Regions from separate parts of the Fictibacillus sp. NPDC058756 genome, predicted to be linked through region 3. Evidence: riboswitches for the same ligand, from Rfam matches in the RefSeq annotation. Region 3 holds a riboswitch; each other region holds the start of a gene.

Region 1 (4,290 bases), on a different contig from region 3:
TTATCATTATTTTTCCTGATGTTTGTAGCTTATCGTGGTTTTAGTGTCATTTTATTTGCACCGATTGCTGCCTTGTTTGCTGTTTTGCTAACAGAACCAGGCCATGTACTTCCGTTTTTCTCAGGTGTATTTATGGAGAAAATGGTTGGCTTTATTAAGTTATACTTTCCGGTCTTCTTGCTGGGAGCAATATTTGGTAAGGTCGTCGAGATGTCTGGATTTGCAAAATCAATCACTCAGTTTGTAATCAAACTAATCGGACCGTCGCGTGCAATGCTGGCAATTGTACTGGTAGGAGCTATTCTTACTTATGGCGGGGTATCACTTTTCGTGGTGGCATTTGCACTTTATCCATTTGCTGCAGAATTATTTAAGCTTGCAGATATTCCTAAGAGGCTTATTCCCGGAACAATTGCACTTGGTGCCTTTACATTTACGATGGATGCTTTTCCAGGAAGTCCTCAGATTCAAAATATTATTCCGACATCATTTTTCGGAACAACCACGTGGGCTGCACCTTGGTTAGGATTTATAGGCGGTTTGTTTGTTTTTATTCTTGGGATGGTTTACTTAGAATGGAGACGAAGACAGGCAGCAGCTAAAGGTGAAGGGTATGGTACAGGCCATAGCAACGAACCCGAGAAACTCGAATCAGAGAAGCTCCCAAATGCTTTTATCGCGATCTTGCCTCTTATTTTAGTAGGTATTTTTAATAAATGGTTTACGGTTCTTATACCAAAATATTATGGTAAGACATTTGATTTCTCAGCAATTGGTATGAAAAATGTACCGGAGATCCAAATTCCAACACTTGCTGCTGTATGGGCTGTTGAAGGAGCTCTAGTTATTGGGATTATCACAGTACTGCTGTCTTCTTTTAAAAGAATCAAGAACAACTTTAACAAAGGAATCAATTTATCCATCGGCGGTGCACTGCTTGCTACTCTAAACACTGCGTCAGAATATGGATTTGGCGGTGTTATCGCAGCACTCCCAGGTTTTGCAGCTGTAAACAATGCTATGTCAAATACGATAAAAGACCCATTAGTAAACGAAGCTGTTACAACCACTACGCTAGCGGGTATTACAGGTTCAGCTTCAGGCGGTCTGAGTATTGCACTGGCAACTATGAGTGAAACATATGTAGAACAAGCAAACAAGCTTGGAATCGATACAGAAGTTCTTCACCGTGTTGCATCCATGGCGAGTGGCGGCATGGATACATTGCCTCACAACGGTGCAGTAATTACTCTTTTAGCGGTAACCGGTCTAACTCATAAGCAGGCGTATATCGATATCTTTGCAATGACACTTATTAAAACAGCAGCTGTATTTGTTATCATCGGATTGTACTATATGTTCGGGATTGTATAAGTCATTTAAGTTAAGGAGCGGATATCTGTGGAATCGTTCGTAAAAGATAAAGTTGTTTTTATTACAGGGGCAGCAAGCGGAATCGGTCTTGAGTTAGCTAAATCATTTGCTCAGAACGGCGCAAAAGTTGTAATAAGTGATCTGAATGATGAGAAGGCAAAGGCTTCTGCTGATGAACTTAACAATAAGGGATATGATTGTTTAGGATTAGGCTGCAATGTAACAGATGAAGACGATTTGAGGGGTGCACTCGATGAAACACTTCAGCACTATAATCGGATTGATGTATTGATCAATAATGCTGGACTGCAATATGTATCACCGCTAGAAGAGTTTCCAACTGAAAAATTTCAGCAGCTGATAAGTGTAATGCTTACAGCTCCATTTATGGCAACGAAGCACGTGTTCCCAATCATGAAAAAACAAGGGTTCGGACGTATTATCAATATGGCATCTATTAATGGACTAGTAGGATTCGCCGGAAAGGCAGCTTACAACAGTGCTAAACACGGCGTTATCGGTTTAACGAAAGTAGCCGCTTTAGAAGGGGCCGAATATGGCATAACGGTAAATGCTGTTTGTCCTGGTTATGTAGATACTCCACTTGTTAGAGGTCAGCTTGAAGACCTTGCAAAAACACGTAAAGTGGAACTTGAAAAAGTTTTAGAAGAAGTAATCTATCCTTTAGTTCCTCAGAAACGGTTATTAGATGTACAGGAAATTGCTGATTATACGATTTTCCTCTCAAGTGAAAAAGCGAAAGGTGTTACTGGCCAAGCGATTGTAATTGATGGAGGTTATGTGGCACAATAATAGAAGTCTTTGAAAATGCTTTTTCATTGACAATTACTATATTTGGTGTCAAAGTAAATGATACAAACCTATATATGGAGATTTCAGGTGCCGGCTTTAATCCGGCTTAAAAGGGAATTCGGTGAAATGCCGAAGCTGTCCCCGCAACTGTAATTGTGGACGAAATGGAACTGCCACTGTACTGATTAGCTATGAAAATGGCTGCTGTATGGGAAGGCCCAAAGTAGGATGAAGCATAAGCCAGTAGACCTGCCTGAATCTCTTGTTTTCTTTTCCTCGGGGATTGGGAGAAAGAACGGTATTTAACTCAAGCAATAGTCTTGTAAGTTTTCTATACGTTCCTTACCCCTCTTCCTGATGAAGAGGGGTTTTTATTATTGGCTTCTTTCTAAAATTGGTGCATTTTTTTCTTCCTATACAAGTTGATTGAAGCGTAAGGTGTGAGACTCATATGGGACGAGCGGTCAGGTGGAGACTCCTAATGGCGCAAAGCGGCAGGAGGCTCACCGCACGCCCCATGGAAAGCGAGCAGCCTGAAGCGGAAATCAACTACTTTCGAAGAACAACAATGTATACGAAAACAGCCTTATTATTTTACTAAGGAGTGGTCTTAAAATGGAAAATACAGTAGCAAAATCTTCTCTCGGGGAATGGCTGCAAGATTGTGTTGCATCATTTCCAGAACTTGAGGGAGAATTGTTTTTAGCAAGAGCTGAAGAGTTAGAATTAAAAAATAATAATCGTGCAGCGCTTTTCAGACAGTTGATTATGGAGGCTTTAAATTGTTTAAGTATGGAGGAACCACAATGGACATTTGTAGCAGCACGCCTCTATTTAAAGCAGCTGTATGAACAAGTGCAATTGAATAAAGGATCTGACGAGAAACCACCATATTCTAATTTATACGGACTTATTGAGCATTTAGTAGACCTGAAAATTTATAATGATACGATTCTCTCTTCTTATAGCGCTCAGGAAATTAAAGAAGCCGAAAAGTGTATTGTACCTGAAAAAGATGAACTTTTTACATATATCGGGTTAAAGACACTGGCTGACAGGTATCTCGCTAAAGGATTTAACCATGAGTTATATGAACTGCCGCAAGAACGCTGGATGGTGATTGCTCTTTTCTTAATGAAAGATGAGGATCGTAAACATCGGATGGAGCTTGTAAAAGAAGCTTATTGGGCACTTTCAAATCAGTACATGACTGTCGCTACTCCAACTTTAGCGAATGCTGGTAAAAGCTATGGACAGCTTAGTTCTTGTTTCATTGATACAATCGACGATAGTCTTCGCGGTATTTTTGATTCAAATACTGATGCGGCGACTGTATCAAAAGGAGGAGGAGGACTTGGAATTTACCTCGGCAAAATCCGTTCAAGAGGTTCTGATATAAGAGGATTTAAAGGCAATTCTTCCGGAGTTATACCATGGATGAAACAATTGAACAATACAGCCGTTTCCGTAGATCAGCTTGGACAGAGGCAAGGGGCAATTGCAGTTTATCTGGATGTGTGGCATAAAGATATATTGGAATTTTTAGATGCAAAATTAAACAATGGCGATGAAAGAATGAGGACGCATGATCTTTTTACAGGGGTCTGTATTCCTGATTTATTTATGGAAAAAGTAGAAAAACGTGATGACTGGTATTTATTTGATCCGCATGAAGTGAAACGATTCAAAGGCTATTCGCTGGAGGATTCCTATGATGAGCAAAAAGGATACGGCAGTTTCAGAGAAAGATATAAAGAGTGCTTAAACGATGAAAGAATATCAAAAAAATGTATTCCTGCAATAGAAGTAATGAAAAGAATAATGAAGTCTCAGCTTGAAACAGGCACACCATTTATGTTTTATCGAGATACTGTTAATAGACTTAATCCTAATCCGCATCAAGGTATGGTTTATGCATCTAATCTATGTACCGAAATTATGCAGAACATGTCTGCAACCACAGTTCAATCAGAAGAAACTGAAGATGGAGAGATCATCATTCGAAAAACTCCAGGAGACTTTGTTGTCTGTAACCTATCATCTCTCTCGCTGGCAAAAGTTGTTGGAGATAATGTGTTGAAAAGAGTGATTGATATTCAAGTC
Region 2 (4,290 bases), on a different contig from region 3:
AACATTTGATTCACAGCTGCCTGAAGAAATTCAAAAAGAACTAGTCAACATTGAGGATCTGCTCGTTTGCAAACCGTTGGACCTGTAATTTATACATTAAAAAACTTGGCTCTGATGAGCCAAGTTTTTTAGTTATCCTAATTCAACTTCTTTTCGCTCTCCATCTTTAAAAGTCATAAGTGTTGTATATCCTGTCTTTTTTGCAAGCTCAATAGAAGATTCATAGTTTTCCCCTACTTGATGAGGTTCATGGGCATCAGAAGATAAAACGATAGGAATACCCTTTTTAAAGCATAATGAAAGCAGCTCAGGTTCAGGGTATAATCTCCCGACAGGTTTGCGTAAACCAGCTGAAGAAATTTCCACACATGTTTTTGAATCTTTCAAAGCGTCTGTTACCCTCTCATACTGCTCCATTAAAAATTCCTCGTCTTTTGGAACGTGATTAAAAATTTTCACCAAGTCAATATGTCCTACAATATCAAAAAGATTCGATTGTGCCAGCGTTATGATTTGGTCGTAATATGCCCTATATGTTTCGTACAGATCCCTTCGATCCCATTCTTTTCTGAATTCAGCAAGATCAATTCCAAAATCGTCAACCCAGTGAACAGAGCCGATCACGTAATCAAATGGATAAGATGAAATGAAGGATTCCATCTCTTTGTGGCTGCCTGGGGTATAGTCCATTTCAATAGACATTCTTACGTCTAAACCTAACCCTCCCGCTTTCTGAAATAAATTCATGTAGTCATCCATCGCATAATAGCGTCTTTCTTCCATCCATGGTTTCGAAACAATGTTTTTCGTTTCATAAAAATGATAAGCGTGTTCAGATATCCCGAATTCTTCGATTCCTTTTTGTTTTGCTGTCTCCACAAATTTCGTTAAGTAATCAATCGTCAAAGTTCCTTTTTCGAGATGAGCATGGTAATCCGTCAGCATATTAGTCTCCTTTTTAAAAAACGTTTTACCATATGTACCACGAATATCTCTTTCAATCAAGCATTTATGCCCCTAGTTTTCCGCCGATAAAAAGCACACTGATGCAAAGTGTTAAAAATAACACCGCAAAAAAACGATTAAGATAGTCTCTCATTTTGTCCTCCTAAATTTCAAGAATCAACTTTACTATCCTATTCAATTAATGAAATTTTTGAACTCTATTTTTAAAATTAAAGTGTGTGCGCTTGGCGGACTGGTTTTTAGCTAGGCTGTTTTCGCAAACTTTGTTGCTCTTGAAAAATGGTTGATTTCCGCTCCAGGTACTCGCTTTCCGCGGGGTGGGCGGTGAGCCTCCTTGGCGCGTTGCACCATTAGGAGTCTCACCTGTCCCACTGATCCCGCAGGACAAGGAAGGCTTCGACAGCGTTACATCGCACGAAGAAAATATGGTTTTTATTTTCGAGGAGTCTCGCACCTTGCGCTCCAACCAACCTGTCAATGGAGAGAATGAAAAAAAAGACCACAAAAGCAACAGCCTTATAGACAAGAACCTTTCGCTAAGAGTGCTACAGATTTTCTAAACTAAATAAGAAGTTAAACAGGGGCAAAATAAAAAACCGCCTTAATAGGCGGCTGTTTTGTTAAAATTGTTATTTAGCTGCTTCTCCATAATATATAGGAGCGGTTTGTATAGCACTATAAAGAATACTGCATTTCCAATCGCATGGTTCAAATCAAATGGCAGCCCTGCCACATAATATGGCCAGAATTTTTGTGTAATGACACCGCCCATTATTACCGACATAATGAAACCGAACAGAAAGCCGCAGAAGCTTGCATATAAGCTCATGACCCACCATGGCATTATATGACGGTATTTGCCGAGCAGACCGCTTAAAACTGCAATAATCCCCCAAGCGATCATCTGCCCGAAAGTCCATAGGCCGTGACCTAAGAATAGGTTAGTAGTTAAAGTACTTAAAATAGCTAGAATTAGACCTTGGACAGGACCAAGTACAAATGATGCTAATATTAAAATCGTTGTATTCGGCTGAACGTTTGGAATCATTGCAAATGCTATACGTCCTACAGTTAAGATTGCTGCAAGCAAAGCAATGATCGTAATCCTCCTGATCGTCAGCTTATTCATACTTGTGGAAGTCGAATTCAACAGTATCACCAGGTTTCAATGTGATATCTTTTGCGCCTTTCATTGCTTCTTCACCATTAACAGAAAAGAACCATGATGTTTTATCCTGTTCGTTTCCGGCAATTCCTTCAATACTGCTGATAAAAGAATCATCAAATTGAGTTTCGATCTTAAAGTTATCCTTCATAACATCCATGATTGTTGTTTGTTCCGTAATTGCTACCTTCTTTTCTGCAACCTTCTCTTTGCCATTATCTTTTGTAATTTGAACGGTTACTTGTTCTTTTTTGTTTTCTTCAGTTTTTGGCTGATCAGAAGCCTTCTTTGTCTCAGATGTTCCACACCCAGCCATTATCATCATCATTGCTGCAAATACTAAAATAAGCTTTTTCATCATAAAACCTCTTTCTTGTTGATAATCTTTTTTCTTTCAGGGTGTTTTCGTAATCCTTGTTGCTTTTGAAAGGGGTTGATTTCCGCTTCAGGATGCTCGCTTTCCGCGGGGCGTGCGGTGAGCCTCCTCGGCGCTTCGCACCCTTAGGAGTCTCACCTGTCCCGCTGCTCGCGCAGGAGTCTCGCATCTTGCGCTACAATCAACTATTCAAAGAAGAGAGGAACCAAAACACCCAAACTAACATGCTTCTGGAAAACAGTTTTTCACCAAACAAAAAAATCCCCTTCGTCTACGAAGGAGATAGATAATTTGGTGTATAGGCAGAAAACAGCGGCCGTTTAATGGCACTGCTTTAACACCCCCCTATCCTCGTAGGTCATGTCATGTACAAAACAGGCAGGTCTCCTGGCTCTTGATCATCGTCCCCTAACGCCTTCCCGTTTTCACAGTGGCAGATCAATTAGGTTTCTCACAATTACAGTGGCGGGACCGCAACGGAATCTAACCGTTTTCCCTATTATGCTTGTCCGATATGGACAGCACCTGTTAAAACACTTATGAAATTTTCTTTTTACAAATCAATTATAACCGACTGGAGAAAATTGTGAAATCATTTTTTCAATCTGTTCGATGTTCCTTATGAAACAAGATTAATCGGGAAAGAATGATAATTTATTTCACAGTTCGAGGTATTACGAAAGAGAATGTCGTACCTTCATTATTTTTACTATGAACATTAATTTGGCCGCCATGCGCTTCCACAATGTTTCTGGCGATTGCAAGGCCTAGACCCGTACCTCCTGATTTTCCTCTTGTCCTTGCTTTATCGCCTTTATAAAAGCGTTCAAAAACAAACGGAAGATCTTCCTCTTTAATTCCTGATCCGTTATCTTTAATGAAAAACTTAACTGCCTTTTCACTAGTTTCTATTGATAGACGAACGAACCCCCCATGTGAAGAATGGCGAATGGCATTATCTATTAAGTTTGTTAAAACTTGCTCAATTCGGTCAGGATCTATTTCCATCTCATTATGGATACCAGAAATATCGAGTGTTAGCTGTATATCTCTGTCTTTAGCAGGACCTTGAAATTTTCGGACGATACGTTCGGCGAACGGTGGAATTGCTAAGTGTGTATAGTGGAGCTTCATATGCCCTGCTTCTAATCTTGCAAGATCAAGCAGTTCATTAACAAGCCTTCCCATCCTTTTGGATTCATCCAAAATGATGCCTGCTAATTCCTTCTTTTCTTCTTCTGATTCTGCAACATCATCTACAATAGCTTCACTGTATCCCTGAAGCATCGCTATTGGTGTCTTAAGTTCATGTGAAACGTTTGCTACAAAATCCTCTCGCAATTTATCCATTCGACGCTCTTCTGTCATGTCACGCAGAACCGCAACAGCACCGCGAATTACAGAGTGATCATATAAAGGTGTCATTACTATAACCCATGAACGGCCCTGTATGTCTATTTCGGTCATCTGCTCGCTTTCAAGTGAAACAACCTGCTGAAAAAGCTGAGTGACAGCAATTGGAACATTTCCTTTCACTTCACTCTTCATGCCTGATTCATAATAAAAAGCTTGTAAAAAGCGGTCAGCCGGAGGATTAGTTACAAGGATATTCATCTTTCTGTCAAACGTAATAACACCATCAGCCATTGAACTCAAGATGCTTGTCAGCTGTTCTTTTTCCTGGTTTAAAGCTGTAATATTATTTTTAAGCTGACGTCCCATCCGGTTAAAGGTCATTCCTAGTTCACCAATCTCATCATGTGTTAAGATCGGCACTTTCATA
Region 3 (4,290 bases):
AAACAACGATGTCTTTCAATATTTTTCTTTTATGAAGGAAGATTTGCAGCTAATTATTCACCCTGATCATCCACTTGCCCGATATGAAAAAGTTAGCCTATCCGATCTCAGCAGTGAATCTTTTATACTGTTCAATAAGGATTTTGTTTTGCATGATCGCATCATCTCTTCTTGTAACCATGCCGGCTTTAATCCCCATGTAATCTCCGAAAGCTCACAATGGTCGTTCATCGAAGAAATGGTCGCTTGTAAACTTGGTGTTTCTTTATTACCTGAAAGTATCTGCGGGCATCTTACTACAAAAGTTAAAACGCTCAAGGTTGTGAATCCCTCAATAGGCTGGGAACTCGCACTTATTTGGAGAAAAGATCAATATTTATCTTTTGCTGCAAAAGAATGGCTGCATTTTGTAAAAGAACAACTATAAAAAAGACGATTCCACAGGGAATTGTCTTTTTTTATGCAGTTATGGCATAGGTGTAAGCATTTTCATAGATAAAGGCTATGTTACAAATGAAAAATAACCATTTTACTTCATGGTAATTCAGGCGTTACACTTACCTTGTAAATGGAAATTTACATCTTGGAAGGAATGATTCAAATGAACAAAAAGAAAGCGCGAGAAAGCCGCATTATTAATACTGACCAGGTTATGTCTCTGGATTTAAATAATTATAATACCCTTTTCGGCGGAGTTTTGATGAGAAAGCTGGATAACAATGCTACCTTATCTGCACGAAGACACGCCAGAGTAAAAGAATGTGTAACAGCTTCAACGGATTCAATTGACTTTTTACATCCAATCCATCAAACCGACTCTGTCTGCATTGAATCGTTTGTTTCATATACCGGTAAAAGCTCAATGGAGATCTTTTGCAAAGTGATTGCTGAAGACATGATTACAGGCGATAGAAGAATTGCTGCGACAGCCTTCTTAACTTTCGTAGCTTTAGGTGAAGATAAAAAGCCTGTTGACGTTCCAGAAGTAATCCCTGAAACAGAAGAAGAGAAATTCTTATATGAAACAGCGAAAGAAAGAGCAGAAGTCCGAAAGCTGAGACGAATGAAAAGTAAAGAATTAGCAGCTGTCATTTCTCTTGATAAACCGTGGGATGTAAAAGAGGAGGTATTTGCATGATTACATTATGCAGCCAAAATGAACTAAAATCAGCACAAACTGCACTAAATAAATTAGAGCAATCCTATCCTGAGCTTTTCGAAAAGCTAATCGATGTAATTAACTTAACCCGTGCCATGCAGCTAAAGTACCAGTACATGGGATGCTTAATAATGAATGAGGATCCCGGAAACGCCAAACCTGAATTTGTTATTGGGTCTGTTATCCGTTTGTATAAAAAAGAAATGCAACGATTAACCGGTGACAAAGATATTAATGAAGTAAGAAAATTATTCACCGCGTATAAACATACTGGATACTCCAGACTTAGCCAGCTTGCTCTAGGGAAAACACCTGAATCGTTAGCAGGCAGCTCTGCGATTATTCAATAAATGCAGAAACCCTGAGTACTTATTTTCGTACTCAGGGTTTTATTTTATACGGTTTTAATCTTGGTTATAAAATAATAGTATTTATACGCAACAATTAGAAGCAGCACTACCTTCACTACCGTACTCTCCGTCATAAAAAAAGCCACAGCAATCATGGCATCAGCAAACAAGTTGATCATGATTTTCTTTTTTCGGGTCATAGATCTTTCTTTGATAAATTCTTCTAAATGATTTTTATATATGGCAGTACCTTTAAACCACACCTCAAACTTTTTAGAACCTTTTACAAAAAAGTAAGACGCTAAAAGCAGTAAAGGTGTTGTAGGGATCAGTGGCATAATGATACCCACAATTCCTAATCCAAGAAATAAGAATCCCAGGGATACATAAAAAATATTCTTGATTTTCACTGGGATTCTCACTCCTTCCTTCACCATCTATCTTACCTGCTTTAATTATTAAAGGCTATTGATTCACGTTTTTATATAACAGCCTTCGTTCCTTCCTCAACTGATTATCCTCAAAAAATGATATTTCCTCTTCTGTTTCCGGTATAACACTCGGCACAGGTTTTGGTTTCCCATCGTTATCAATCGCAACCATTGTAAGTATTGATGTTGTGTTTAACGTTCTGTTGCCTGTTTCTAGGTTTTGGCATTCTACCTTCACATACACTTCCATTGAAGTCCTGCCTGTTGAAATGACGACACCTTCAAGAATTAATATATCGCCCACTTTGGCGGAGGATAAAAAGTTCACATTATCAATAGATGCCGTTACAACAACCTTTCCGCTATGTTTCATTGCAGAGATCGCTGCGATTTCATCGATATACGATAATACCGTTCCCCCGAAGATGGTTCCCATATGATTTGTATCTGGAGGCAATACAAGTTTCGTTTGAATCGTTCTTGAGACATTTGATGATAATTGTTCCATCCCATTCCTCATTCCCGGAGCTTTTATGCCCCTGTTTTTAGTAGCGGGAGTTGGTATGACCACGAGATTCGAAGCTTATCAACTAACAAATAAAAAACCCACCACAAAGGATGGGGAACGCAAGAATATTTAATAAGGAACAAATTTATTAAAATACCCCTCGTCTTATCTTCCCAACTCCCGAAGAAGATCAACGCTATAACATGGCAGGTCTCCTGACTCGTGCTTCACTTTACTTTAAGCCCTTCCCGTCCGAAGACAGTGGTTTCGCTTATTTCATCAGCACTTACAGTTGCGGGTACAGCTCTGGATTTTCACCAGATTCCCTTTTAAGTCTGTAACAGACACCATGATTACCGGATTAATCTATATATGATTAGCTTCTATTTTATTATAGGTTGAAGTAACTTTGGTGACAACTACCGCAACTTTATATCCGAAATAATTCTTATCAATTCCTTAAAATTGAACACAAACTGCCAAAGCAATCAGACCATAAGGATTTAATAGAAAAGAGCAAAAACGAAGCAGATATCACCAACTTTCTTGCTTCAACGCAATTTGCCTATCCCTTTGTGAAGAAAGGAATAAGCGGTTACTTTGTGATGTGGAAGGACCTGCGTTTCCGAGTAAACAAAACGTATTTTCCCTGCCATGCCATTATGTATACAACAAATGATCATAAGTTTAAGAGTACCTGTACAGATAAGATATACTTAATAAAAAACTATAAGAAGGTTTTGCGGAAATTAGAAGGTACCTGCACAGCTGAAATTAAGCAAACTGCAAAAAAACTCAAGCATATTTCAGCTTGAGTTTTTTTATTTTGGAACTGAATTCTCAGCGTTTATATAACCAGCTCCATAAACATTAGGATCTCTCTGTAAAGCAGCACCATTTACAGCACCATTCATTAATAGTTCTTTTACTTCCTGAGGGGTTAATTCAGGATTTCTTTGCAAAATCAGTGCTGCGATTCCTGCGCAGATTGGTGTTGCCATTGAAGTGCCTGATAATACAAAATATTGAGAGCCCACTCTGCTGGATTTCTGCAGCTTATCTAAAAAAGAATTTGGTGAACGTAATGATACGATATTTACTCCCGGTGCTAATATATCGGGTTTTACATTTCCATATAGAGTAGGTCCCCTGCTTGAAAAACTGGCTACATCATCATCTGTTATATCTTCAGCAGTGTCTCTGTCATCCAGCGCACCAACCGTTATGATCTGATCGCTTATACCAGGACTTGCGACGGTACCCGCTTCTGGTCCTTCGTTTCCAGCAGCAACAACTACGACAATTCCACTTTCCCATGCTGCTTCTACGATTTGAACCATTGGATCATCATTTTCTTTATTATACTGTTGGGCAGCTGCACCTAAGGACATGCTAATAATATCTATTTTATTTTCTGGATTTTGTTGATTATAATCTATGCACCATTGTACGCCTTGCATAACTGTTTCTAATGAACCGGATCCTAGCTGATCCAATACTTTTACCCCAACAATATTAGCTTTTGGGGCAGGACCGCTATAAAGACCCGAAGATGCTAATCCATTTCCAGCAGCATCACCCGCACAATGTGTACCATGTCCATTATCATCATATGGATCTGTCCTTTGATTGATGAAATCAACGAATCCTGTAATTCTCCCCGAAAGATCCAGATGTGGATAAACACCTGTATCGATAATTGCTATTGTTATACCTTCACCTGTTAAGGCTGTCCCATTTCTAATAACATTTTTCGCCTTTGCTGTAGGCAGAGCGACATCTAACAAGGTTTTTACTTCTCGGTTTAAATATATTTTTTTGACGTGACTGCAGCTTGTGAGC

The links. Region 3 has a riboswitch for cobalamin ahead of ACFW35_RS17240 (acyl-CoA thioesterase). Riboswitches for the same ligand answer to the same signal wherever they lie in the genome.
Region 1: linked by a shared signal. The riboswitch ahead of ACFW35_RS06880 (ribonucleoside-diphosphate reductase subunit alpha) and the one ahead of ACFW35_RS17240 (acyl-CoA thioesterase) in region 3 are both predicted to bind cobalamin.
Region 2: linked by a shared signal. The riboswitch ahead of ACFW35_RS08105 (DUF4430 domain-containing protein) and the one ahead of ACFW35_RS17240 (acyl-CoA thioesterase) in region 3 are both predicted to bind cobalamin.

What each region holds. Positions count from the first base shown of each region.
Region 1 covers NZ_JBHYPU010000001.1:1,381,093-1,385,382, forward strand. The annotation lists gene ACFW35_RS06870 (GntP family permease) at 1-1,374, shown strand, start outside; gene ACFW35_RS06875 (3-hydroxybutyrate dehydrogenase) at 1,402-2,187, shown strand; cobalamin riboswitch at 2,257-2,458, shown strand; gene ACFW35_RS06880 (ribonucleoside-diphosphate reductase subunit alpha) at 2,803-4,290, shown strand, end outside.
Region 2 covers NZ_JBHYPU010000001.1:1,609,564-1,613,853, reverse strand. The annotation lists gene serA (phosphoglycerate dehydrogenase) at 1-88, shown strand, start outside; gene ACFW35_RS08115 (histidinol-phosphatase) at 133-945, opposite strand; gene ACFW35_RS08110 (ECF transporter S component) at 1,568-2,116, opposite strand; gene ACFW35_RS08105 (DUF4430 domain-containing protein) at 2,088-2,489, opposite strand; cobalamin riboswitch at 2,868-3,051, opposite strand; gene ACFW35_RS08100 (ATP-binding protein) at 3,162-4,290, opposite strand, start outside.
Region 3 covers NZ_JBHYPU010000002.1:78,658-82,947, reverse strand. The annotation lists gene cidR (cidABC operon transcriptional activator CidR) at 1-427, shown strand, start outside; gene ACFW35_RS17255 (acyl-CoA thioesterase) at 602-1,138, shown strand; gene ACFW35_RS17250 (hypothetical protein) at 1,135-1,509, shown strand; gene ACFW35_RS17245 (YbaN family protein) at 1,554-1,919, opposite strand; gene ACFW35_RS17240 (acyl-CoA thioesterase) at 1,975-2,448, opposite strand; cobalamin riboswitch at 2,637-2,814, opposite strand; gene ACFW35_RS17235 (S8 family peptidase) at 3,270-4,290, opposite strand, start outside.